3 regions of the Paenarthrobacter sp. NEAU-H11 genome follow, and region 1 is predicted to be linked to each of the others. Evidence: riboswitches for the same ligand, from Rfam matches in the RefSeq annotation. Region 1 holds a riboswitch; each other region holds the start of a gene.
The links. A riboswitch is a leader RNA that binds a small molecule or an ion and turns the genes downstream of it on or off. The one in region 1 is predicted to bind cyclic di-AMP.
Positions count from the first base shown of each region.

Region 1 (7,479 bases):
TAATGGACACGGCGCCCTGCGAGGGCGCCGAGGAGCTGGCCGACGGCGTCGACCTCCTCGTTGCGGAGTCCACCTTCAGCGATGACGACGGCGGGCTGGCGCGCCAGTACCGTCACCTCACCGCCGGGCAGGCAGGGGAACTGGCAGCGGGGGCAGCCGCCCGAACCCTCGTGCTGACGCACTTCTCCTCACGGTACGGCGAGGACGCCGCGCCGCTCGCGGTCCAGGCCAGGGCCCGTGCGGCGGATACTGACGTCATCGCCGCGCAGGACCTGCAACGCGTCCCCATGCCCCGGCGGCGCCGCTGGCCGGGGCATGGCGTCACGGCACCGGAACGGTCCACTGCACCTGAACGGACCGCTCTGCCAGGCCATGCCATTCCTCGAGCCGGGGAGGTCACCGATGAGCTCATCAACGGCCGGACAAGCGACGGCGATAGGGTTAACCCATGACTGCTGCAGCAGAATCAACTGTCGTCTTCGAGGGCCGCTTTGCCCGTGAACTGGCGGAGCTGGCCGTTCCGTGGCAGGCGGAGGAAGCGCCGGAGCCTGAACTCTTGGTCCTTAACGACGCGCTGGCGACCGAGCTGGGGCTGGCACCCGACTACCTGCGGACGCCGGAAGGCGTGCGCCTCCTGCTGGGCAACTACCTCCCCCCGGGTGCGACCCCCGTAGCCCAGGCGTACGCCGGGCACCAGTTCGGTGGCTACTCACCGCTGCTCGGCGACGGCCGCGCGCTGCTGCTGGGCGAAATAGTTGCCGACGGCGGGCGCTTGCGGGATGTGCACCTGAAGGGTTCCGGCCGTACACCTTTCGCCCGCGCGGGCGACGGCCGGGCCGTCATCGGCCCGATGCTGCGGGAGTACCTTGTGAGCGAGGCCATGCACGCCCTGAACATTCCCACCACGCGGGCCCTGGCCGTCGTAGCCACCGGGCGGCCGGTGCGCCGGGACACGATGCTGCCGGGCGCCGTCCTGGCCCGTGTGGCCAGCAGCCACCTCCGCGTGGGCAGCTTCCAATACGCCCGGGCCACGGAGAACATGGACCTGCTGCGCCGGCTGGCGGACCACGCCATCAGCAGGCACTATCCGGCTGCAGCCCGGTCCGAACAGCCCTACCTGGCGCTGTTTGAAGCAGTGGTCGCCGCCCAGGCGGAGCTCGTGGCCAAGTGGATGCTGGTGGGCTTCGTGCACGGGGTCATGAACACGGACAACATGACCATCTCCGGGGAAACCATCGACTACGGGCCCTGCGCATTCATGGACGCGTTTGATCCCGCCGCCGTGTATAGCTCCATCGATGTAGGCGGCCGCTATGCCTACGCGAACCAGCCCGTGGTAGCCGAGTGGAACCTGGCCCGGCTCGCTGAGGCCATGCTGCCGCTCTTCAACGAAGACCAGGAACAGGCTGTCGGCCCCGCGGTGGAGGCCCTAGGCACGTTCCGCGGCCGGTACAGTGATGCCTGGTTCGAGGGCATGAAGGCCAAGCTCGGCGTGCCTGCCGGCCCTGCGGCAGGCCCGGAACGTGACGAAGCCTCGGACCTTGTGGATGGCGTGATCGGCCTGCTGAAGGACGGACCCGTTGACTACACGCAATTCTTCCGGAACCTTGGACAGGCCGCCCGGGGCAACTCCAGGCCTGCCCGCGGCATGGTGCTGGACCTGGGGACTTTCGATGCCTGGGCCGGACGCTGGGCCGCGCTGAAGCCCGACGCCGAACTCATGGACAGCGTGAACCCCGCGTACATCCCCAGGAACCACCTGGTGGAGGAAGCACTGGCCGCTGCCACCGAGGGCGATCTTGACCCGTTTAACCGCCTCCTTGAGGTTGTCCGGTCCCCGTTCCAGGAGCGTCCGGGGCTGGAACGCTACACGGAAGGACCGCCGGAGGACTTCGGCAAATACCGGACCTTCTGCGGCACCTAGCCCTTTGCGGGACCAGGGAAAGCGTGGAAGACCCGCGGCGCAATGAGGCAGGGAACGTGAGACGGAACAGGGGCGGCAGCCGGTAAATCCGGCTGCCGCCCCTGTCTGCTGGATGGGCCTGCCCCGCTGCGAGCGGACTGCCCCGTCGCCGTTGGTTACGCTACGCGGACGAAGGAAGCGCCGCTCAGCCAGCTGATGGAGTGGACTTCGGTGCTGTAACCGTTCACGCCGCCGCTGACAACCTGGCCGTCGCCGGCGTAAACGCCCACGTGGCCGGCCGTGATCACGAGGTCACCGGGAGCGGGGGAACCCACAACAGTGCCGTACTGGAAGAACTGGGTGGGAGCCAGGTCGCCGACGCTCAGGCCAACGGAACGCAGGGCGTTCTCCACCATCGCGGTGCAGTCCTGGCCGACGCCCACCTGGCTGTAAGCCGAGGCGAGAATTGCTGCTCCGGTGCCCGTGCCGGTGCTGGCAGAGGCATAGGACAGGTTCATCCCCGTGTTCGCCGGTGCCGTGGCAGCGGCGGTCTGGACGGGTGCCGGGGCGGGTGCGGCGGCCGGAGCTGCCGGGGCGTAGCCTGCACCCGGGATCTGGATCTGGTCGCCGGGGTAGATAACCGCGGAGATTGAAAGCCCGTTGGCTGCCAGGACATCGCTCAGGGCAACGCCGTAGGCGGACGAGATGGCGCCCAGCGTGTCGCCGGATACAACCGTATGGACGGTTCCGGCCGCGGCGGCGGGGGCTGCAACTGCTGCTGCCGGGGCGGCGGAGGCCTGGATGTTAGTGGTCTCAGTGGTGTCCGGACCTGTCACACCGGCGTGCGCCGGGGCTCCGACGCCGAAGGCAATGCCGGATGCGGCTGCGACGGCGAGCGCCGGACGGCCCAGGGTCCTGGCTTGGGACTTGGCCGAAACAGCCAGTCCTTCCAGGATGATGGAGCGGGCCGGAGTTGCGCGGTGACGGGCGGTGGTGGAAATTTTTGACACAGTTGATCGCCTCTCCCATGCCTGCGGGGTGAGCTGTCGGGTTCGGGCTGGAGATACCCGGCCGGGAGCAACTCCGAAAGGAACGGAGGTGCCAGCGACTTAACCCCAAGGCCTCTTGAGAGGCCGTGGAAACTTGGTTCCCCCGTCCCTGCCAGCTGGATAGCGATGGTTCCCGGTTCAGCGGCAGGGCTCGGCAAGCTGAGGGGAATGTCCCGTCTGGGAGGGACACCTTAAGACCATAACCCGCCCCGGCGCCGATTGTCACGTTTGGGTAACATGCGAGGTTCTCCTCTCGGTTTATGCAAACGAATCGACTCTGGGTCGCGGGCACTGCGCGCACGCTCAGGCTTTCACCGTGGAAAGTCGATGGCTTGTCTCTGCTGTATAACGATGCAGGCCCCTCATCCTTGAAGTGAAGGTTGAAGCCGGTAAGCTTCCGAACTATGTCCCGTTCCGTTCTAAATGCCCGGCACCGCCTGCCCGGAATACTGCTGGCCGCCGCCCTCGCCGGCAGCGTTTGGCTGACTCCGGCCGGCGCGGCCGAGGGCGTTCCGCCTGGTGGCTACCCCTCGTGGGAGGACGTGGAGCGGGCCAAGCTGACCGAGGCCGGCACGGAAAAAGAGATCGGTATGATCGCAGGCCTGTTGGACGGGCTGCAGGCGCAGTCGGAGGCCTTGGGCAACGCGGCGGTGGCGTCAGCCGCTGAGTCTGCAGCGGCTGATGCCGCGTTGGCAGCATCCACTGCCCGAGTGGAGTCGCTGGCGGAACAGGCCGGGACCGCCAAAGCCGAACTCATCCGCCACAGGAAGGACATCGGAGCCCTGGCCGCCCAGTCCTACAAAACGGGCGGTACGAACATGGGGTTCTTCGTGGCCCTTGATGCGATCGGGAACAACAATGTCCACGGGCTCAACGTGGTGCATCTGGTGGGCGGCAAAACGGCGGGCCTTGTGGACAAGGCAGCCGCCGCGGGGAAAGTCACGGCTTCACTGGCCGATCAGGAGAAAGCCGCCCGGGCCGAGCGTGAACGGCTGTCCGGCGAGGCGGCGGAAAAGCTTGCGGCGGCCCGATCGGCCCAGGAAGCCATGGCACGCCAGCTTACGGAAGAACAGCAGCGCAACCGGGAGCTGACCGAGCAGTTGGCGTCCCTGAAGGGCACGACGGCGGCGGTTGAGGGTGAATTCCGGCGTGGACAGGCGGCTCTGGCCGCTTATGAAGCAGCGCAGGAGGCGAAAAGGGCCGCGGCCGGAGAAGAGGCACGACGACGGGCTGCCGCAGCCGCCGCGGCGGCAAAGGCGCAGCCATCTGCTGCTCCCGCCCCCGTGCGTCCGGCTCCTGCCGATCCGGCACCTGAAAATCCTCCGGCCGGCAACCCTGCGCCGGCGGATCCTGCTCCGCCTGTCCCCGCTCCGGCGCCTGCCGCGCCGCCCAGCCCGCCCGCCGTCGTAATTCCCTCTGCTCCTGCGGGTGCGGTCAACGATCCTGCCGGTGCCAAAAGCTACGCCTCGGGCAGGCTGGGGGCCTATGGCTGGGGATCGGACCAGTTCCTCTGCCTTGCCCGGCTTTGGACCAAGGAATCGAACTGGCTGACAACGGCCACCAACCCGTACTCCGGTGCCTACGGCATCCCGCAGGCGCTGCCGCCGGGCAAGTATTCCAGCGCCGGCAGCGATTGGCTGACCAATTACCGGACACAGATCGAGTGGGGCCTTGGCTATATCCGCGAGCGGTACGGTTCCCCCTGCTCGGCCTGGAACCACTCCGTGGCCAGGAATTGGTACTGACACCGCGCTAGGCTTTTCCCATGCCTGATTTCGAAAGATTCCGCGTCCTCCTCGAGGAGGAGCGGAAGCGGAAGGTGGCACTGCTCCCGGCGCTCCGCGCCGACATTGCCTCGGCAAACTCTGCGCGCCAGGATTCGAACGTCGACGACGAACACGATCCCGAGGGTTCCACCATTGCCTTCGAGCTGTCCCAGGCAGCTGCCCTGCTGCAGCAAAGCACCGCCGGCCTTGACCAGGTGGAGGCCGCCCTGGCCCGGATCGCTGCCGGCACGTACGGCATCTGTGCGGTTTGTGGAGAACCTATCGCGGAGGGAAGGCTGGAGGCCAGGCCGTGGACACCGTTCTGCATCCGGCACGCAGCCGCGGGACGTGGCCGATGAACGGCGGGACCGACTGTGTGGCGGCCGCCGCGGCGTTCATCGACCGCACCCTGCAGAATGAAGGCGCCTGGTACCGGGCGGACGACGTCGAGTCCCGGCTGGGCGGGGTGCTGTCCTCCTACGGCTCTTCGGTGGGCGCCGTCCGGGGAACGGTCCGGGACGCCCTGCGGAAGTTCAAGGAGCTGGACCACGATGCCGTGCTCCAGCTGGCGTCCGGGCTGTGGGGCCAGCCGAAACCTGGCAGCAGGCCGGTTTTTGAGCGGCGCCTGGCCGCCGTGGTGCTCCTGCAGTCAAGGGCCGGCCTCCTGCTGCACTCCGACCTGACCCGGATCGAGGGCTTCCTTCGTTCCGCGGAAAGCCCCGAGTTGGTGGACCCCCTGCTGTCCGACGTAGTGTTGCCGCTATTGGCTGGACTGGCAGGATGCGACCGGCAGCGCGCAGGTGTGGTCCTTGCCAGGTGGAGCCAGGACCCGGACGGGCGGCTGCGCAGGGCTGCGGCCTGCATTGGGCAGCAGTCCGGCACTGAGGCCCCCCACAAAGGAGACAGCTATGAACGATCCCTATGACCTGAAACGCTTCGTGTCAGCCCAGGACAGCGGCGCAGGCGAGGGCGGGACCTTCGGGCAGGCCTTGGCTGAGCTTCAGCTCGGCAACAAGGCCGGCCACTGGATGTGGTTCATCTTTCCGCAGCTCGCCGGCCTTGGGCAAAGCCCTACCTCGCGGAAATACGCCATCACTTCGCTGGCCGAAGCCCGGGCGTACCTGGACCACGAGGTCCTGGGCCCGCGGCTCCTGGAGTGCGCCCTGGCGCTCACCAACCACGCCGGGCGCACTGCCGAGGAAATCCTGGGCGGCATCGATGCCAGGAAGCTGCACTCGTCCATGACCCTGTTCCTCCGCGCCGCGCCCGGCGAAACAGTGTTCAAGACCGTCCTTGCCCAGTTCTTTGACGGCCAGCCGGACGAGGCCACCGACGCCCTGCTCGCGGAGCAGGACCAGGACTGAAAAGCCAAGCACGTCTACTGTTCCGGCGCAAGCAGTACGCGGCCCCTGTCGACCCCGTCCCTTCCCGCCTCCCGTCAGCCGCGGGAAACCTCCACCAGGCGGACGTCGGCCAGCCGGCCGGCGTCCACGACGGCGGTCATGTAAGTGCAGGCCGGCTGCCGGCGGCGGTCGGTGGGTGAACCCGGGTTCAGCAGGCGCAGGCCGCGCGGGGTGGTGGTGTCCCACGGGATGTGGCTATGCCCGAAGACCAGGACGTCCGCCTCCGGGTACAGCGCTTCGCAGCGTGCCTCACGTCCCTTTGCCTGGCCGGTTTCGTGGACCATCGCAAAGTTGACTCCCTCGAGCGTGGCCGTGGCAACTTCCGGCAACCGCCGGCGCAGCTGCGGCCCGTCATTGTTTCCGAAGACGCCCAGCAGCGAGCGGCTCCGCTGTTCAAACTCCGCCAAGAGGGACGCCTCAACCCAGTCGCCGGCGTGCAACACCATGTCGGCGCTTTCGACGGCGGACCACAGCTGTGCGGGGAGCGCCCGGGCGCGCTTCGGGACATGGGTATCGGCAACCAGCACAAGATGCAGCGGCATGGTCAAAATCCTGCCATGGCGCGGCTCTTTCCCCACCTCGCCGCCATGCACTCCATTTCCCTCCGCACTTTCTCCTTCGCCCTTTCCCCGCCGGGTAGGCAGTCGTACTCTTGGGCTGGGAGGTGATTGCCATGGAGGCAACGCAAGGCGACCGCATCATCGTCCATGGAAGGACCGTTGGGGCCACAGACCGGCACGGGGTGATCCTGGAGGTGCGGGGCCAGGGCGGGACGCCGCCCTACCTCGTCCGCTTTGATGACGGACACGAAACCATCATGTACCCCGGCGGTGATTTCGCCGTCGAACGCGGCCACGCGAACCAGGCCTGACTGACATCCGGCACGGCAGGTGCACCCCGTCCACGGCACCTGTCAGACTGGAACGATGGATCACTTTTCGGTTTCCACTGCGTCCTCAGCCCCGCCCGTCCGCACCGGTCCCCGGGACCCGGGCGACGCCTGGGTCGAAGGGGACCGCGGCCGCTACTGGGGGCGGTTCGGTGCAGCCGGAGTGCTGGCGTACGATCCGGACAAAGGCGTGCTGCTGCAGCACCGGGCTGTCTGGAGCCACAACGGGGGGACGTGGGGCCTGCCCGGAGGGGCGCTCCATCATGGCGAGGAGCCCGTCACAGGCGCGCTCCGGGAAGCCTTCGAGGAAGCTGCCGTACCCGCCGGCAATGTCGACCTTCTCTTCACGTCCTTCTTTGACGTGGGTTATTGGTCGTACACCACGGTGGTGGTGCTGGTCAGGGAGCCCTTTGATCCCGTGATCAGTGATCCCGAAAGCCTCGAACTGCGGTGGGTGCCGGTGGCCGAT
Region 1 is NZ_JBNZGA010000008.1:37,814-45,292, reverse strand. It holds gene ACQ3DC_RS11670 (ribonuclease Z) at 1-452, shown strand, start outside; gene ACQ3DC_RS11665 (protein adenylyltransferase SelO) at 449-1,924, shown strand; gene ACQ3DC_RS11660 (LysM peptidoglycan-binding domain-containing protein) at 2,080-2,913, opposite strand; cyclic di-AMP (ydaO/yuaA leader) riboswitch at 2,917-3,088, opposite strand; gene ACQ3DC_RS11655 (lytic transglycosylase domain-containing protein) at 3,357-4,697, shown strand; gene ACQ3DC_RS11650 (TraR/DksA family transcriptional regulator) at 4,718-5,077, shown strand; gene ACQ3DC_RS11645 (DNA alkylation repair protein) at 5,074-5,643, shown strand; gene ACQ3DC_RS11640 (DUF1810 domain-containing protein) at 5,627-6,082, shown strand; gene ACQ3DC_RS11635 (metallophosphoesterase family protein) at 6,157-6,663, opposite strand; gene ACQ3DC_RS11630 (DUF1918 domain-containing protein) at 6,795-6,992, shown strand; gene ACQ3DC_RS11625 (NUDIX domain-containing protein) at 7,048-7,479, shown strand, end outside.

Region 2 (7,479 bases), on a different contig from region 1:
TGTCGAGGAGGGTCCGGAGGGCTGGGCGGGGCAGCGCGTCTTCTGCCTTAACCCCCACCAGGACCGCTACGTGGTGCCGGTCAGCTCACTGACGAAGATCCCTGATGACGTGCCCTCCCGCCGGGCAGTGCTCACCGGCACGGTGGAGACCGCCGTGAACGCATTGTGGGAGGCGGGTCCGCGGCTGGGAGACCGGATTGCGGTGGTGGGAGCCGGGCTGGTGGGCGGCATGGTTGCCACCCTGCTGAGGACCTTCCCGCTGCAGCGCTTGCAGCTGGTGGACCTGGATCCGGGCCGGAAGCACCTGGCGGACTCCCTGGGCGTGGACTTCGCCCGCCCGGATGACGCCCTGGCCGACTGCGACATCGTTTTCCACTGCTCTGCATCCCAGGAAGGCCTGGAGCGGAGCCTGCAGCTCGTGGGCGACGAGGGGGACGTCATCGAGATGTCCTGGTACGCCAACCGCGAGGTAACCCTGCCGCTGGGGGAGGACTTCCATGCCCGGCGGCTGTCCATCCGGGCCAGCCAGGTGGGTGTGGTGGCGCGTGCGCGCCGCCACCGCAGGACCAGCGTCGACCGCCTGGACCTCGCCGTCTCGCTGCTGAAGGACCCCGTATTCGATGCCTTCCTCACCGGTACCTCGCGGTTCGCCGAGTTGCCCGGCACGGTGCAGGACCTCGCCCACGGGAAGCTTGAAGCCCTGTGCCACGTCATCGAATACCCCACCGACGAAGGCGGCGGGAACAAAGACCGCGGGAACAAAGACCGCGGGAACAAAGACCCCGAGAACAAAGACCCGCACCAGACCCGAGAAGACCAGAGGTAGTCCATGTTCAGCCTGACCGTCCGCCGCCACTTCATGATCGCCCACAGCCTGCCCCGTGAGGCGTTCGGGCCGGCCCAGGCCCTGCACGGGGCGACTTTTGTCGCCGAGGTGTCCTTCCGCCGTCGGACGCTCAACAAGGACGCGATCGTGCTGGACATCGGCGCCGCCGGCACCATCATCGAGGAGGTCCTGGCAGGCCTGAACTACCGCAACCTGGACGAGCATCCGGATTTTGCGGGCAAACTCAGCACCACTGAGGCGCTCGCGGAATACATTGCCCATTCAGTTGCGGAAAAGCTGCAGAATGACGACGACGGCGGCCGTCTTGAGGGCATCGACGTCACCCTGCGGGAGAACCCGGATGCCTGGGCCACCTACTCGCTGGATCTCCCGGCAGCGGACTCTCCAGCAGCCTGATCCCGTGCCCCGCATCCGCCTGCTGGTACCTGGCAACATCCACCACCATTCCGGCGGGAACGTCTACAACGCGCGGCTGGTGCAGGGCTTGGAGGCCTTGGGGACAGAGGTCGAGGTGATCGCAGTGGACGGCTCCTGGCCGGAAGCCAATGCCCACGCTCGGCGCCGGCTGGACAGCCTGCTTGGCGCCTGGGAACCGGACGCAGGACTGCAGGGCACCGTGATCCTCGTGGATGGGTTGATTGCCATGGGCGCGCCGGATGAGCTGGAATTCGCGGCCAAAGCCGGCCGGGAAATCTGGGTGCTGGTCCACATGCCTGCCCCCGCCCGCTACGGACTTGAGGCAAGGTCCCTGCGTGCGGCCACCGGGGTGCTGTGCACCAGCACCTGGGCCAGGAATGTCCTGGCGGCACGCCATGGCCTACATGGGTTGAAGGTCGCCCTTCCCGGCACCGACCCGGCTCCGCTGGCCCCGGGATCCACGCCGCCCCATATCGTTGCCGTGGCCGCGCTCCTGCCCAACAAGGACCAGTTGCTTGTGGTTGGAGCGCTGGGCTTGCTGCAGGACCTCGACTGGACGGCAGCCCTGGTGGGTTCGGACCGGGCAGACGCGGAATACACCGGCAAGGTTCGCGCTGCCGTTCAGGCGAACGGCCTGGGCGGACGGATCCGGCTCACCGGCGAGCTGACGGGCCCGGCGCTCGAAAACGCATGGCTGCGGGCAGACCTCAGCCTGCTGGTCTCCCGCGCTGAGGCCTTCGGCATGGTGGTCACCGAGTCGCTCGCCCGCGGTATCCCGGTGATCGTGCGCGAGGGGACGGGCGCCGTCGAGGCCTTGCGCCTGGGCGCACCGGGCACGGACGACGACGGCGGCCGGCTTCCCGGAGCGAAGGTTGCCTTCCCTGCCGATGACGACCCCGCCAACCCCGCCCTGCTGGCCCAGGTCCTGCGCAGCTGGCTGGAGGACACCGCAACCAGGGCTTCCTGGCGCGAAAGGGCGGTTCAGGCGAGGAGCACGCTGCCGGGTTGGGACCGGACAGCGGCCGTGGTGCTGGACGCCATCAGGAGTTAGAGCCGGTGCCCGGCGAAGAAATCACGCAGCAGCCCGGCACACTCCGCCTCGCGCACCCCGGGATAAACCTCAACCCAATGATTCAGGCGGCGCTCGCGGAGCACGTCGAACACGGATCCTGCCGCCCCCGCTTTTTCATCCCAAGCCCCGAAGACCACCCGCGGAATCCGGGCCAGGACAACGGCGCCGGCGCACATGGCGCAGGGCTCCAGGGTCACCACCAGCGTGCAGTCGGCGAGCCGCCAGCCGTCCCCGCTGCCGCCGTCGAGCACTGAAAGCTGGCGCAACCGTTCTGCCGCCTCCCGGATGGCAACCATCTCGGCGTGGGCGGTGGGATCACCAAGCTCCTCCCGCTGGTTCCGGCCGGAACCCAGCACGGCGCCGTCGGGCCCTATGACCACCGCACCAATCGGCACATCCTCCGTAGCAAGGGCGCGGCGGGCCTCGGCCAGGGCAAGGCCCATCCACGCGTCGTGTTTTTTATCTGCGGAGACCATGGCTCAATGATAGTTTCGTGGGATAACCCGAGCCCGTGACGCCCCAGACGCCGGGAGGCACAGTGAGCACCGTCCGAGACCGCATGGACAAGTGGATCAAGCCCTATGCCGCCTTGTGGCTGACCCTGATCATCGGCGGAACACTGGTGGTCACCTTGGCCCTGCTCGGTGCGGAGGTATACGCGAATGTAGTGGACGAGGAGGGGCTGGCCAGCCTGGATATTCCCGCGCTGGAATACTCCCAGTCGCTGCGGAATCCCGAGGTGGACGCCTTCGCCACCGGCTTTACCAACGTGGGCGGGGGGATCGGCATGCCCATTCTCGCCAGCATCCTCACCGCGTGGCTGACATTACTGAGCAGGACGTGGCGGCCCATCGTCCTGGTGGGCGGCGCTGCCCTCGTTTCCACAACTGCAACCACCCTCGGCAAGCGACTGGTCGGCAGGACCCGCCCGGACCATTCGGAGGCGGTGCCCCCCTATGAAACCACACCGTCCTTCCCCAGCGGACACACGCTGAACACAACAGTGGTGATAGGCGTCCTGGTCTATCTGATGTGCCTCCAGTTCCAAATCCTGTGGGCTAGGATCGCCGCGATAACGGCCGGAGCCATCTTCATCATCGCCATGGGCCTGAGCAGGGTTTTCCTGGGACACCATTGGTTGACCGATGTGATGGCCGGCTGGTTCCTTGGCCTTGCGTGGGTGTCCATGGTGATCCTCGCCCACCGGCTGTTCCACCTGATACGCCGCCGCGAGCACGCGGGCCCTGCGCCCACGTTTGAACACCCCGTCCTCCGCGAGGACCACACCGGGGAGCCGGAGGCCAGCGGCGAACGGCCGGGGAGGGGGCCGGCGGCCGGGTGATAGTTTTGACCAATGCGCACTCTCGTTGTGGACCACCCGCTGGTCGCCCATAAGCTCACTGTCCTCCGCGACAAAAACACTCCGTCCCCGGTCTTCCGGCAGCTGACGGAGGAGCTGGTGACGCTCCTCGCCTACGAGGCAACGCGCGAGGTCCGCACCGAGCCCGTCACCATCGAAACGCCCGTCAGCACCACCGTGGGCACGGCGTTCACCAAGCCCACCCCGCTGGTGGTGCCCATCCTGCGCGCGGGCCTTGGAATGCTCGAGGGCATGACCAAGCTCGTCCCCACAGCTGAAGTGGGCTTCCTCGGCATGGCCCGTGACGAGGAAACCCTGGACATCATCACGTACGCCGAGCGCCTGCCTGAGGACCTTACCGACCGGCAGATCTTCGTTCTGGACCCCATGCTGGCCACCGGCGGGACGCTGCGCGAAGCCATCAAGTTCCTGTTCAAGCGCGGCGCCTCTGATGTCACCTGCATCTGCCTGCTTGCCGCTCCGGAGGGACTGGCGAAGCTGGAGGAAGAACTCTCCGGCGCCAACGTCACCATCGTGCTGGCCTCCATCGACGAAAGGCTCAACGAGAAGTCCTACATCGTTCCCGGCCTCGGCGACGCAGGCGACCGGCTGTACGGCATCGCAGGCTAAGGACATCGCAGGCTAAAGCCAGGCCTTTCCTGTTCCCGGCCGCAGGGCTAGCCTGTGCGGATGGACTGGAAACTGGAACTGGTGTTTGTCCCTGTGTCCGACGTGGACCGGGCCAAGGATTTCTACGTCAACAAGGTGGGGTTCAATGCCGATTTCGATCAGCGGCCCACGGAATCCATCCGCTTTGTCCAGCTGACCCCTCCCGGCTCAGCCTGCTCCATCTGCATCGGGGAAGGGCTCACGGACGCGCCTCCGGGTACCGGCTCCAACCTCCAGCTCGTGGTCAGCGACATCCAGGCTGCCTACGAGCACCTGAAGGGCAACGGGGTGGACGTGAGCGAAGTGGACGTACAGGACTGGGGCCATTTTGTGTACTTCGCTGATCCGGACGGGAACCGGTGGGCCGTCCAGTACATCCCCGGCCGGGACGCGGGGGAGCAGCAGAAGTAGGTTACTGCATCCCGCCTAGTACCAGTTGTTCGACAAGTGGAAGTTCAGTGCACCACACGGCGACTGGTAGCGCTCCTGGATGTAGTTCAGGCCCCAGTTAATCTGCGTGCGGTAGTTGGTGAGGTAGTCGGCTCCGGCGCTGGCCATCTTCTCAGCCGGCAGGGACTGGACGATGCCGTAGGCGCCGCTGCTCGGGTTGGTGGCCGTGGTGGTCCAGTCCGATTCCTTGGTCCAGAGGGTCTGCAGGCACTGCATCTGGTCCGGAGCCCAGCCATAGGAAGCCAGCTGGCCTGCGGCGTACGCCTGGGCGCCTGCGGGATCATTAACCGCGACGACGGGTGCGGGCTCGGGTGCCGGGGCCGGAGCGGGTTCCGGCGCCGGAGCCGGTGCGGGCTCGGCAACGGGAGCAGGTTCGGCTGCCTGCGGGACAACGTTGATCTGCTCGGCTGCGGGCTCAGGCGCAGGGTTGGCCCGGATTTCGCTCTGCTCCATGCTCAGCTTGGAATGGGACTCCGAAGCCTGCGCCCCGGTGGCTGCCACGCGGGCACCCGTGTCGGTGGCCTGGCCCGCAGCGCCAACTCCAACAAGGAGGGCGCAGGATGCTGCCAGCAGTCCGGCGCGCCGGCCGACGGAGGGGAATTTGCCTGCTGCACGCGTGGAGCGTGCATCCGTGCCTGAATTCGGGCGTGGTTTTACAAGGAACTTGGACATAATAGATCGCCTCTCACACCTGCGGAGTTAGCTGTCGGGTTCGGATGAGGGCATCCGGCCGCACGGAAAAAACACGTGCAGGCTTAACCCCAAGGGCAGTCAGTGCCCGGGACGGTGGGTCCCCCGCCTCTGCCGTTGTTCAAGAGGAATCCGGGAAGTGGCAGAGCTTGGCGTCAACCCGGGATATGCGGCCCGAACGGGGACCGCACCCATTCGACGGTACAGGAGTTCAGCGCATAAGTCACATTTTGGTAACGGAGGTCACGATGACGGCGCGCCGCCTTGTGCCATTCCCCGCATGAGGGGTAGCCGCAGGGCGAACTGCGTGCGGCCGGGTTGCGACGTCACCGTTACCCGTCCGCCGTGGGCCTCAACAATGGACTCGACGATGGACAAGCCCAAACCGCTGGTTCCTTCAGCGGCGGACGCGCCGGGCGCGCTGGTCCCCGCACGTGCCGCGTCTGCGCGGGCAAACCGGGCGAAGACCTGGTCCACGAACTCCGGCGGTATGCCGCCGCCGTCGTCCGTTACGGTCACCACTGCGGCGCCCTCCGGCGTTTTCTCCACCCCCGTTACCACCGTGGTTCCCGGAGGGGTGTGCTTGCGGGCGTTGGAGAGCAGGTTCATCAGCACCTGCCGCAGCTGGGACGGATCCCCGTTCACCACCACCGGCTCGTCGGGGAGCTCCAGCCGCCAGGTGTGCCCTGGCGCCATGACCTTCTCATCGCTGACGCCTTCCACCACCAGCTGGGTCAGGTCCACCTCGGCAAGCTTCAGCGGCTGGCCCTCGTCGAGCCGCGCGAGCAGTAGGAGATCCTCCACCAAAGCGGTCATCCGTTCCGACTGGCTTTGCACCCGTGCCAGCGACTTCTCCCCGTCCGGAGTGAAGTTTTCCGTCATTCTCATCAGTTCGGTGTAGCCGCGGATGGCGGTCAGCGGCGTGCGCAGCTCATGGGAGGCGTCAGCCACGAACTGCCGGACCTTGGTCTCGCTCTTCTGCCGCGCCTGCAGCGCATTCGCAACGTTGTCCAGCATGAGGTTCAGCGCGTGCCCCACGCTGCCCACCTCAGTTCCAGGGTTGGAGTTCGACGGCGGGACGCGAACGGCAAGTGCCACCTCGCCGGCGTCCAGGGGCAGCTGCGAAACCCGGGTGGCCACCTCGGAGAGCTGTTCAAGGGGCTTCATGGTGCGGCGGATCAGGACCGTGCCCACCAGCCCGATCAGGAGCAACCCGCCCAGCGAGACGAACACGAAGGTCCACACCAGGGACGTCAGCGTGCTCTCCTTGGCGGCCAGGGGGAGCCCTGTGACCAGGACGTCACCGAAACTGGTCTTGACCGCAATCAGCCGGTAGTCACCGTTTGAGAGCGTGCGGTCAACGGGCCGGGCATCGGTGGCCAGTGCGAGCAGGACCTGCTTGTCCTCGGAGGACAGCGCAGAGCGCGTAGTGTCCGGGGCCAGGAAGCCGGCGCTGTTGACCTGGCCGTTGAGGATGCGGGCGTTCAGTGTTCCCACGCTTTGTCCGCGGGAATCCAGGGGGTCCCTGCCGTTGAAGCCGCCGGAGGGAGGCCGGCCGGGATCGTTGGAGCGGGCTGCGGCCTGGCTCAGCTGCTCGTCCAGCTGGCGGGTGAGGAAGGAGTCCATCGAGGCGTAGCTGGCTACGCCCACCGCACCGCAGATGGCGATCAACAGCGCCATGGCCAGCAGGATAAGGCGTGTGCGCAAGTGCCAGGTGGCGGGTTTGAGCCAGCGCCGGGGCTGCGGCTCCGCGGTGTGCACGGAGGTCATGGCGCGCCTACTCCGCCGGCTTGATGACGTACCCGGCGCCCCGCACGGTGTGGATCATGGGCGGGTGCACGGCGTCCACTTTCTTGCGCAGGTAGGAGATGTAGAGTTCCACGATGTTTGCCTGCCCGCCGAAGTCGTAGTTCCACACCCGGTCCAGGATCTGGGCCTTGCTGATGACGCGCTTTGGGTTCTCCATGAGGTAGC
Region 2 is NZ_JBNZGA010000017.1:80,963-88,441, reverse strand. It holds gene ACQ3DC_RS18045 (zinc-dependent alcohol dehydrogenase) at 1-826, shown strand, start outside; gene ACQ3DC_RS18040 (6-pyruvoyl trahydropterin synthase family protein) at 830-1,243, shown strand; gene ACQ3DC_RS18035 (glycosyltransferase family 4 protein) at 1,248-2,315, shown strand; gene ACQ3DC_RS18030 (nucleoside deaminase) at 2,312-2,812, opposite strand; gene ACQ3DC_RS18025 (phosphatase PAP2 family protein) at 2,896-3,678, shown strand; gene upp (uracil phosphoribosyltransferase) at 3,691-4,326, shown strand; gene ACQ3DC_RS18015 (glyoxalase superfamily protein) at 4,387-4,776, shown strand; gene ACQ3DC_RS18010 (hypothetical protein) at 4,792-5,487, opposite strand; cyclic di-AMP (ydaO/yuaA leader) riboswitch at 5,493-5,653, opposite strand; gene ACQ3DC_RS18005 (HAMP domain-containing sensor histidine kinase) at 5,749-7,275, opposite strand; gene ACQ3DC_RS18000 (response regulator transcription factor) at 7,283-7,479, opposite strand, start outside.
Region 2: linked by a shared signal. The riboswitch ahead of ACQ3DC_RS18010 (hypothetical protein) and the one ahead of ACQ3DC_RS11660 (LysM peptidoglycan-binding domain-containing protein) in region 1 are both predicted to bind cyclic di-AMP.

Region 3 (7,479 bases), on a different contig from region 1:
CACCCCACAACCTTGTCCACCGCATTGTGCCGCCCCACATCCTCCCGAAGGCACAGAAGCTGGGGGCCGCCGTCGTCCCCTATATTGAAGAGCCCGGCAGCATGGACGCCGCCGGTGTCATCGAAGAGGCGCTGGGACTCCCGGAGGATGCCCGGAAGCGAGGCAAGCACCTCCGCGGAGACGCTCAGCGGATCCCCGGCGGGGTTGAAGTGTGAGGATTTCCGGACGGATTCTATGGAGTCGGTCCCGCAGATGCCGCATGAACTGGAGGTGTAGACGTGCCGGCCGATGGAAGGAAGCTCCACGTCGGGCCGCAACTGGGCCTCCACCACGTTGAAGGTCTGCACCCCGTTTTCGTCTTCCCCGGCGCAAAAGCGCAGCGAAACGAGCTGGCCGGACTCCCAAATGACGCCCTCTGACACGAGGAACCCGGCCACGAGGTCGAAGTCATCCCCCGGCGTGCGCATGGTTACCGAGTAGGACAGGCTTCCCAGCCGGATTTCCAGCGGCTCTTCCACCGCCAGGACGTCCTCCCGGTACCGGACCGGAAACTCGAGGGCGTTCGGGGAACCGTCCAGCACATACTTGTGCACCTTGCGGCGCTGGGTCACGCGTCCCATATCCCACCGTTCCTGTCCATATGTCCATCATCGCAACTGCCTTGGGGCGATGCCAGCGTGGCTGCAGCACGTTGGCAGGCCTCAGCCAAGGAGTGCGCTCCAGTCTACGGGGCCGGCCGGCGCCGGTTTGGCGGCCGGCTTGCCCGTCCGTCCGGCAGTGCGCGCCTTCGTCTTGGCGGCGGGCTCGGGCGGCGCCGGGATGGGCGGCCCCCACGGAAGGGCAAAGGCGGGCACCAGCTCTCCCAGCTGCACCCCGTGGGGAGGCACAACCAGAACGCCGTCCGCTGAAGCCAGCCCGCGCATCATGCCCGGGCCGGTGTGCTGGGCCGGAGAGGCCATGCCGTAAAGCAGGCGGAACGGGACCAGGCGTGTGCGCCCGGGTTCGGGGTCGAGGGTGGTTCCGCAGGGAACCTCCTGCACGGCCGGCAGCGTGCGGTGTCCCAGCGCCGCCAGCAGCGGGGCCCCCACCGTGGAAAGTGCCATCATGGCTGCAAGGGGGTTACCCGGCAGTCCAAGCACGAACCGCCCGTCCGGAAGTTCGGCCAGGACGGCTGGGTGTCCGGGACGCATGGCCACGCCGTCAATGATCAGCCGCCCGCCCAGCTCCCGCACGGCCCGGCGAAGGTGGTCGGTGCCGGACTTTCCGGTTCCGCCTGTGGTGATGACGACGTCGGCCGGCAGGTCCGGCGCGCCCGGCACCCCGGGGACCACGTCCTCCAGTGCCGCCAGCCATTCAGCGTACGAATCGCCGATCCGTTGCTGTCCGCCCGGCAGCCCGCCCAGCATGCCCACCACGGCCGGTAGCTGCGGGCCGAAGGTGTCACGCACCTGCCCCGGAACCGGCAGGCCGCTCCCAACCACTTCAGAACCGGTCAGCAGCAGCCGGACCAGGGGCTTTCCCTGGACCACAAGTTCGTCATAACCGGCCAGGGCTGCGAGGGCCAGGTGCGCAGGGTTCAGCACCACGCCGGCCTTGACCAGGATGTCCCCTTCCGAGGCCTCCTCCCCTGCTTTCCTGACATGCTGGCCTGCACGGGGCTCGCCAGGGCGGGCAGTGCCGCCGGTCACCAGGACGGGCAGCCCGTCTTCGTCTTTGTCCAGGCGGGCGCTTTCGCTGCGCAGCACCGCCTTCGCCCCGGGCGGTATGAGTCCCCCCGTGGCAATGGGACTGGCCTGGTGCGGAGCCAGCGGCAAACCTGCATCCACCAGGATCCACGGCCCCGTGCCATTAACGGCCCAGCCGTCCATCGCCGATGACGCATAGTGGGGCATCACCTGCAGGGCCACAATGTCCTGGTCCAGCCTGCGTCCGAGGGCCAGCTCCAGGGGAACAGGGCCGGCGGGGATTGGAGTGCCGGCGTCGAAAGCTGCCCGCCGGGCTTCTTCCCACGTATGGTCGAGGTGCCTCGGCTGCCCGCCCCCGGGAGCATCCGCTGCTTGCTGGGACTCCTTCGTCATTCGCCGGGAGCCCCGGCGGCTTCAGCATCGTAGTCGGCAGCCAGGGAACGGGCCACGGCCAGGGCGGACTCCATGGAAGCAGCATTGGGTGCCCGGCCCGAGCCGGACGCCAGGCCGGCGGCATACCCGGCAATAAACGTCGTCAGGGGCGCGGCCGGACGGACCACCGAGTGGGCGGCCACACCGGCCAAGGCAAGGATGGCGTTGACGTCCACCTGGACGTCCTCCAGTTCATAGGCCTGGAGGAGGGACCTGCACCACTCCTCCAGCGTTTCATCCTGGCTTTTCACGAACGTGCCTCCCTATTTAACTGCGGCTGCGCCGGTCCTGGCCTTTGTCCTGGTTGCCGGCGGCAATCCCTAGTGCGGCGGCATCATCCCAGGTGTCCACGTCTGCCGTGGAACCTGCAGGGACGGTGACAGGCTGCACCTCCAGACTAGCAAGGAGGGAGCGCACGGAGCCGTTAATAAGGGCGCCACGGGACGAGAGCTGTGCCGCCGAGGTTTTTAACGCAGCCGTGCGGTAAAAACCGGCCAGAGGCTGGAGCCGGCCGTCTTCCGCGCGTGCCATGGCGCCGTCTGCGTTCGTCGAAACCATGGCCGCCACCAGTGCCTCCACTGCGTCCCGGACCAGCGGCATGTCACACGCCAGCACCAAAGTGAACTCCGCCTCGTGTCCGTCCCGGGCCAAGGCGTCAAGTCCGGCGGAGATGGCAGCTGCCGGCCCCGCGAACTCCGGCTCTTCCCGGCAGAAAAGCACCCCGGGGACAGAATGTCCGGCGTCCGGGCCCACCACCGCCGTCCGCGCAGCATCCGCTGCAGCGGCCAGGGCGCGCTGGAGGAGGGTGTCATGATGGAAAACCAAGCCCTGTTTCGGCACCCCGCCCAACCGGGAAGACCGGCCGCCGGCCAGGATCACTGCATTGAAGTCCAGCCGCTTCTGTTCCATGCCCCCAGCCTAGCCATCGGCGGCGCTGCGGGCGTGCCGAAGGTTCCGGTCAGGCGGCCCGCTCCGGCAGAAGGAACGGATCCCAGGCTGGAGTGGGCTTCTCAAGTTCCTTGATCTGCCAGATGGTTCCATGCGGTGGCTCCGGGACGAAACGCAGTTTCCAGCCCATTTCCGCCGGCGTATGGTCGCCCTTGACGTTGTTGCAGCGCAGGCAGGCCGCCACCAGGTTCTCCCAGGAGTCCTCGCCGCCCCGGGACTTGGGGTGGACGTGGTCGATGGTGTGGGCCGCTTTACCGCAGTACGCGCATCTGTGGCCGTCGCGCCTGAGCACTCCGCGGCGGCTGACAGCAGTGGCCTGGTTGTACCTCGGCCGGATGTAACGGTTCAGGAGAATCACCGAGGGACGGCCCAGGATTTCCTGCGGTCCCACCACGGGATCATCGCCTTCGGCAACCACGCTGGCCTTGCCCGTGAGCACAAGCACCAGCGCCCGGCGGAAAGTGATCACCGCCAGGGGCTCATACCCAGCATTCAGAACGAGAGTGCGCATGCACGTACCTCTTCACGGCCGCACCCGTCCAGGGGCACGAGGGCCGGCTGCCCTCGGCATGTCCGGGCTATGGATCGACACCACAAGAGTAAACATAGAAGCGCGCGATCGGCTAATCGCCCTTTCCCTGAACGGTCGTGTCGATCCAGTCAGGCGGCGCATACTGAACGGCTGGAGCAGCCGGCAGTTAACCCGCAGTTAAAAGGAAAGAACCCTTGCCGTGAGGGCAAGGGTTCTTTTGAGTCCTGGCTGGACCGCCGGAACTGGCGGGTCAGTTCACTCGGATGAACACGGGGCCGGAGCCGACGTTGGCGCTGAAGACCACCGTCTGGTTTCCGTTGTAGCCACCGTGGACGGCCTGGCCGTTGCCTGCGTAGACAGCGATGTGTGCCATGCCGGCACCGCCGTCAGCGTAGTAGATCAGGTCGCCGGGCTGCGCCTCGGCAGCGCTGACGGTGCGACCCAGGGAGAGGTAGCCTGCAGGCCAGTCGTGGAAGTTGATCCCCACTGCTGCCAGGGAGTTCGTGACCAGCATGGTGCAGTCCTGCATAACACCCAGCTGGGCGTATGCAGCCGACAGGATGGCTGCACCCTTGCCGCTGGCGGAAGCAGTGGGAGCGGCGGCAGGGGCCGAGGCCGTGGAAACCTTGGCGGTGACCTTGGGAGCAGCAGGCTGGGCGACGGGGGCCGGCTCGGCCTCCTGGACCTCGACAGGTGCGGGTTCTTCGATAACCGGGGCCGGCGTGGTGGTGACGGCGGGCTTTTCGAAGGTGATGTTGATCGTGGAGGCCGCGGAGATGGGGGCTTCGACGGCGGATTCAACTTCCAGGGTGGAAGCCGGAGCGGAGTCGCGCTGGACGTTGGAGTCGGCAGCGTTCGCCGCGATGCCGCTGGTCAGTACCAGGCCGGAAGCGGCGGCGATGACAGCGGCCTGGCGGCCTACGCCGCCGGCGTTCTCGCCGACAGCCTTGGCGATGATGGCGATTGAGCTGGTTTTGGTGACCTCGGCGCGATGCCGTGCGGTAGCACGAGTAGTCATCAGTTCTCTCTTTCGTTTTCCTCAGGCCGTTGTGGGCACCAAGGGATGTGGACGCGCCGGCATCTTGGGGGTACGCCGGCACGCCCCGAACGGGGATGTGGTGTTAGCGGAAAGCGTGGTGGAGCAAAGAAATAGTTCTTGGACCCGAGGGTCCAAGAACTATTTGCTGATGGTGAAGAACGAAGAGGTGCCGGTGGCGGCTACGGCGTGGAGCAGCGTGCCCTGGGAGGGGTTGAGCGCGCTGACCATCATGCCGTTGCCGACGTAGATGCCGACGTGCGCTCCGCCGTTCTGCATGACCAGGTCGCCGGGCTGCGGGGTGGAGGTGGGGGTCATGGCAGTCCAGGCGTTGACGCGGGGGATGCTGATGCCGGCCTGGGCGTAAACCCACTGGGTGAAGCCGGAGCAGTCCCATCCGGTGACCGGGCTGGTGCCGCCCCAGACGTAGGGGCTGCCAATGCCCGTGTAGGCGATGGCAGCAATGCCTGAGGTGGAAGCGGAAGAGACAGTCTTGGCCAGCTTGTCCGCTGCAGACTCCGAACTCGACGCTGCGCCCGTTTCCGTGGCGGTGGACTGTGGGCGCACCCGCTCCGGCTTCGGGGCGGCAGTGGTCTTGACCACGGGCCGCTCGAACGACACGGTGGCCGTGGGGGCTGCGGTGACTGCCAGGGCAGCCTGCGCGGAGCCGGACTCGGTGGAAGCGGAAACACCAGCGGTGGTGTCCGCTGCGTTGGCGGGCAGGCCCATGCTGAGGATAAGACCGGAAGCTGCGGCGATAACGGCAGCCTGGCGACCTACTGTCCCGGCATTGGCACTAACAGCCTTGGACATAGTGTCCAAGGGGTTGGTACGAACCGTTTGCGCACGGTGGCGCGCAGAATTATTGCGTGAAGACACGAAGGTAGCCTCTCCCAATGCCTGCGAGGTGAGCTGTCGGATTCGGATGGGAGTCACCCGGCCGCGCTGCTTCCAAGGAAGTTTTGCGACTTAACCCCAAGGTCTTAGCCAAAGCCAAGACCAAAATTGGTTCCCCCGCCCCTGCCAGACGATGAAATGCGAACGGACCTTGAGCGGTGGCAGAGTTAGGCAATCCGCACAAGAGCGTCAACTTCGGAAAAGTTGACGCGAGTTAGACGGTACAGCAGTTTTGAGTGAATGTCACATTCAGGTCACGGCAAGTCACGATCATCTGATAGTTCACCGTCACTTGACTACAGCCAGCCAGTCGGATCGACCACTTCGCCGTTGACCTGCACCTCGAAGTGGAGGTGGCAGCCCGTGGAGGCGCCCGTGGTCCCGCTAAGGGCAATTACGTCCCCGCGCGAGACGGTCTGCCCCTCCCTCACGCTGAAGGAGGAGAGGTGGTTGTACGTGGTTTCCAGGCCGTTGCCGTGGTCCACCACAACGCGGTTTCCGCCGCCGAACTGGTGCCAGCCCACGAAGGTCACGGTACCGGTGGCGGCAGCGAAGACCGACGTACCGCACTGGGCCACATAGTCCTGGCCGCGGTGGAAGTCGCCTGAGCCACCGGTGATCGGGCTGACGCGGTAGCCGAAGGGGGACGCTGTGGTCAGCGTGGCCAGTGGAGCGCCGAGGCTTCCTGCCGAGGCAGCACGTGACACCGAGCCGGCGGACTGGGCACTGAGAAGCTGCTTGAGCTTGCCGTCCGGATCCGCCTGGGTGACCACGGCGGAACGGCTGAAATCGATCTGGGCACCGGCCTCGGCTGAGATCTGCGGCTGCGGCGTGACGGCTGAGGCTGCCATCGGAGTAACACCGGGAGCGTCGGTGGCCATCACGGGGCTGGTGGCCGGCACCGTCACGGTCAGCACCAGGCCTGTGGCTGCGAGTGCGATTCCGGCCTTCTGGCCGATTCCGCTCGCAGCAGCGAACTCGGTGACTTGGCGGAAGGGACCACGACGGCGGCGCGCATCACGGTGGGGATCGCGGGGGCGTTCCGTGGTGATGACTTCAACAACCCGCGGCGTCGAAGCGGGCACCGCTGCGCGGCGGCGTCCCCTGGGGGTCTGCATGGACAAGAAGGGTTCCTCTCTGGAAAGCCTGCGAAGTTAGCTGTCGGATTCGGGTCAGAGAGTTCAAAGACCCGGTCCGCCGTAAGCAAGCTTCGGCACAGAGGTATCCACGGAGGATCCTTCACTGGAAGAGGCTTGCTGCTGACGGACTTCACCCCAAGGCAGTCCCCCGGCTGCCGTTTGTGGTTCCCCCGCCTCTGCCAGTAATGACTCGTGCACCTGATCCGCTGGCAGAGCTCGGCTCCAGATCAGGTAACGCTTTAGTATCAACGCTTGGGTTTAACTATAGGGGCAAAAGTCCCAAAGTAACAATTCCGTTATCTTTGCGTAACCGGCACCCGTTGGGGTAGCCGGGAGGCCTCCAGCGGTCCCTAGCGTACGGCCACGAAGACGTGCGCCGCGACTTCCGGCGGCAGCTCCAGGGCCCCTTCGATGCCCGGGACGCGGACCGAAATGTACTCCCCCACCCGCTCCAGCGAGACCGAGGCACCGGGCCGGATTCCGCCTTCATCAAGCTGGACCAACAACTCGGGTTCCACCTGGATCGGCTCTGCCAGGCGGCTGACTGTCACCTCAGACGTCGGGCCGTAGGTCTTCATGGCCTCAAGCAGGCTGACCGCCGCGTCCGCAGCGGCCTGCGCCTCGCCCCCGAGGGCCGCCAATCCCGGGATGGGATTGCCATACGGGGACTCAGTGGGATGGTTCAGCATTTCGTAAATGCGCCGTTCCACCCGTTCGCTCATGACGTGCTCCCAGCGGCAGGCTTCGTCATGGACGTAGGCCCAGTCCAGCCCGATGACATCGGCCAGGAGCCGCTCCGCCAACCTGTGC
Region 3 is NZ_JBNZGA010000006.1:27,603-35,081, reverse strand. It holds gene fdhD (formate dehydrogenase accessory sulfurtransferase FdhD) at 1-620, opposite strand, end outside; gene ACQ3DC_RS09385 (molybdopterin molybdotransferase MoeA) at 702-2,078, opposite strand; gene ACQ3DC_RS09380 (DUF6457 domain-containing protein) at 2,075-2,368, opposite strand; gene mobA (molybdenum cofactor guanylyltransferase) at 2,385-3,026, opposite strand; gene ACQ3DC_RS09370 (HNH endonuclease) at 3,076-3,576, opposite strand; gene ACQ3DC_RS09365 (NlpC/P60 family protein) at 3,848-4,615, opposite strand; gene ACQ3DC_RS09360 (C40 family peptidase) at 4,775-5,446, opposite strand; cyclic di-AMP (ydaO/yuaA leader) riboswitch at 5,517-5,698, opposite strand; gene ACQ3DC_RS09355 (M23 family metallopeptidase) at 5,827-6,648, opposite strand; cyclic di-AMP (ydaO/yuaA leader) riboswitch at 6,659-6,876, opposite strand; gene ACQ3DC_RS09350 (metal-dependent transcriptional regulator) at 7,020-7,479, opposite strand, start outside.
Region 3: linked by a shared signal. The riboswitch ahead of ACQ3DC_RS09360 (C40 family peptidase) and the one ahead of ACQ3DC_RS11660 (LysM peptidoglycan-binding domain-containing protein) in region 1 are both predicted to bind cyclic di-AMP.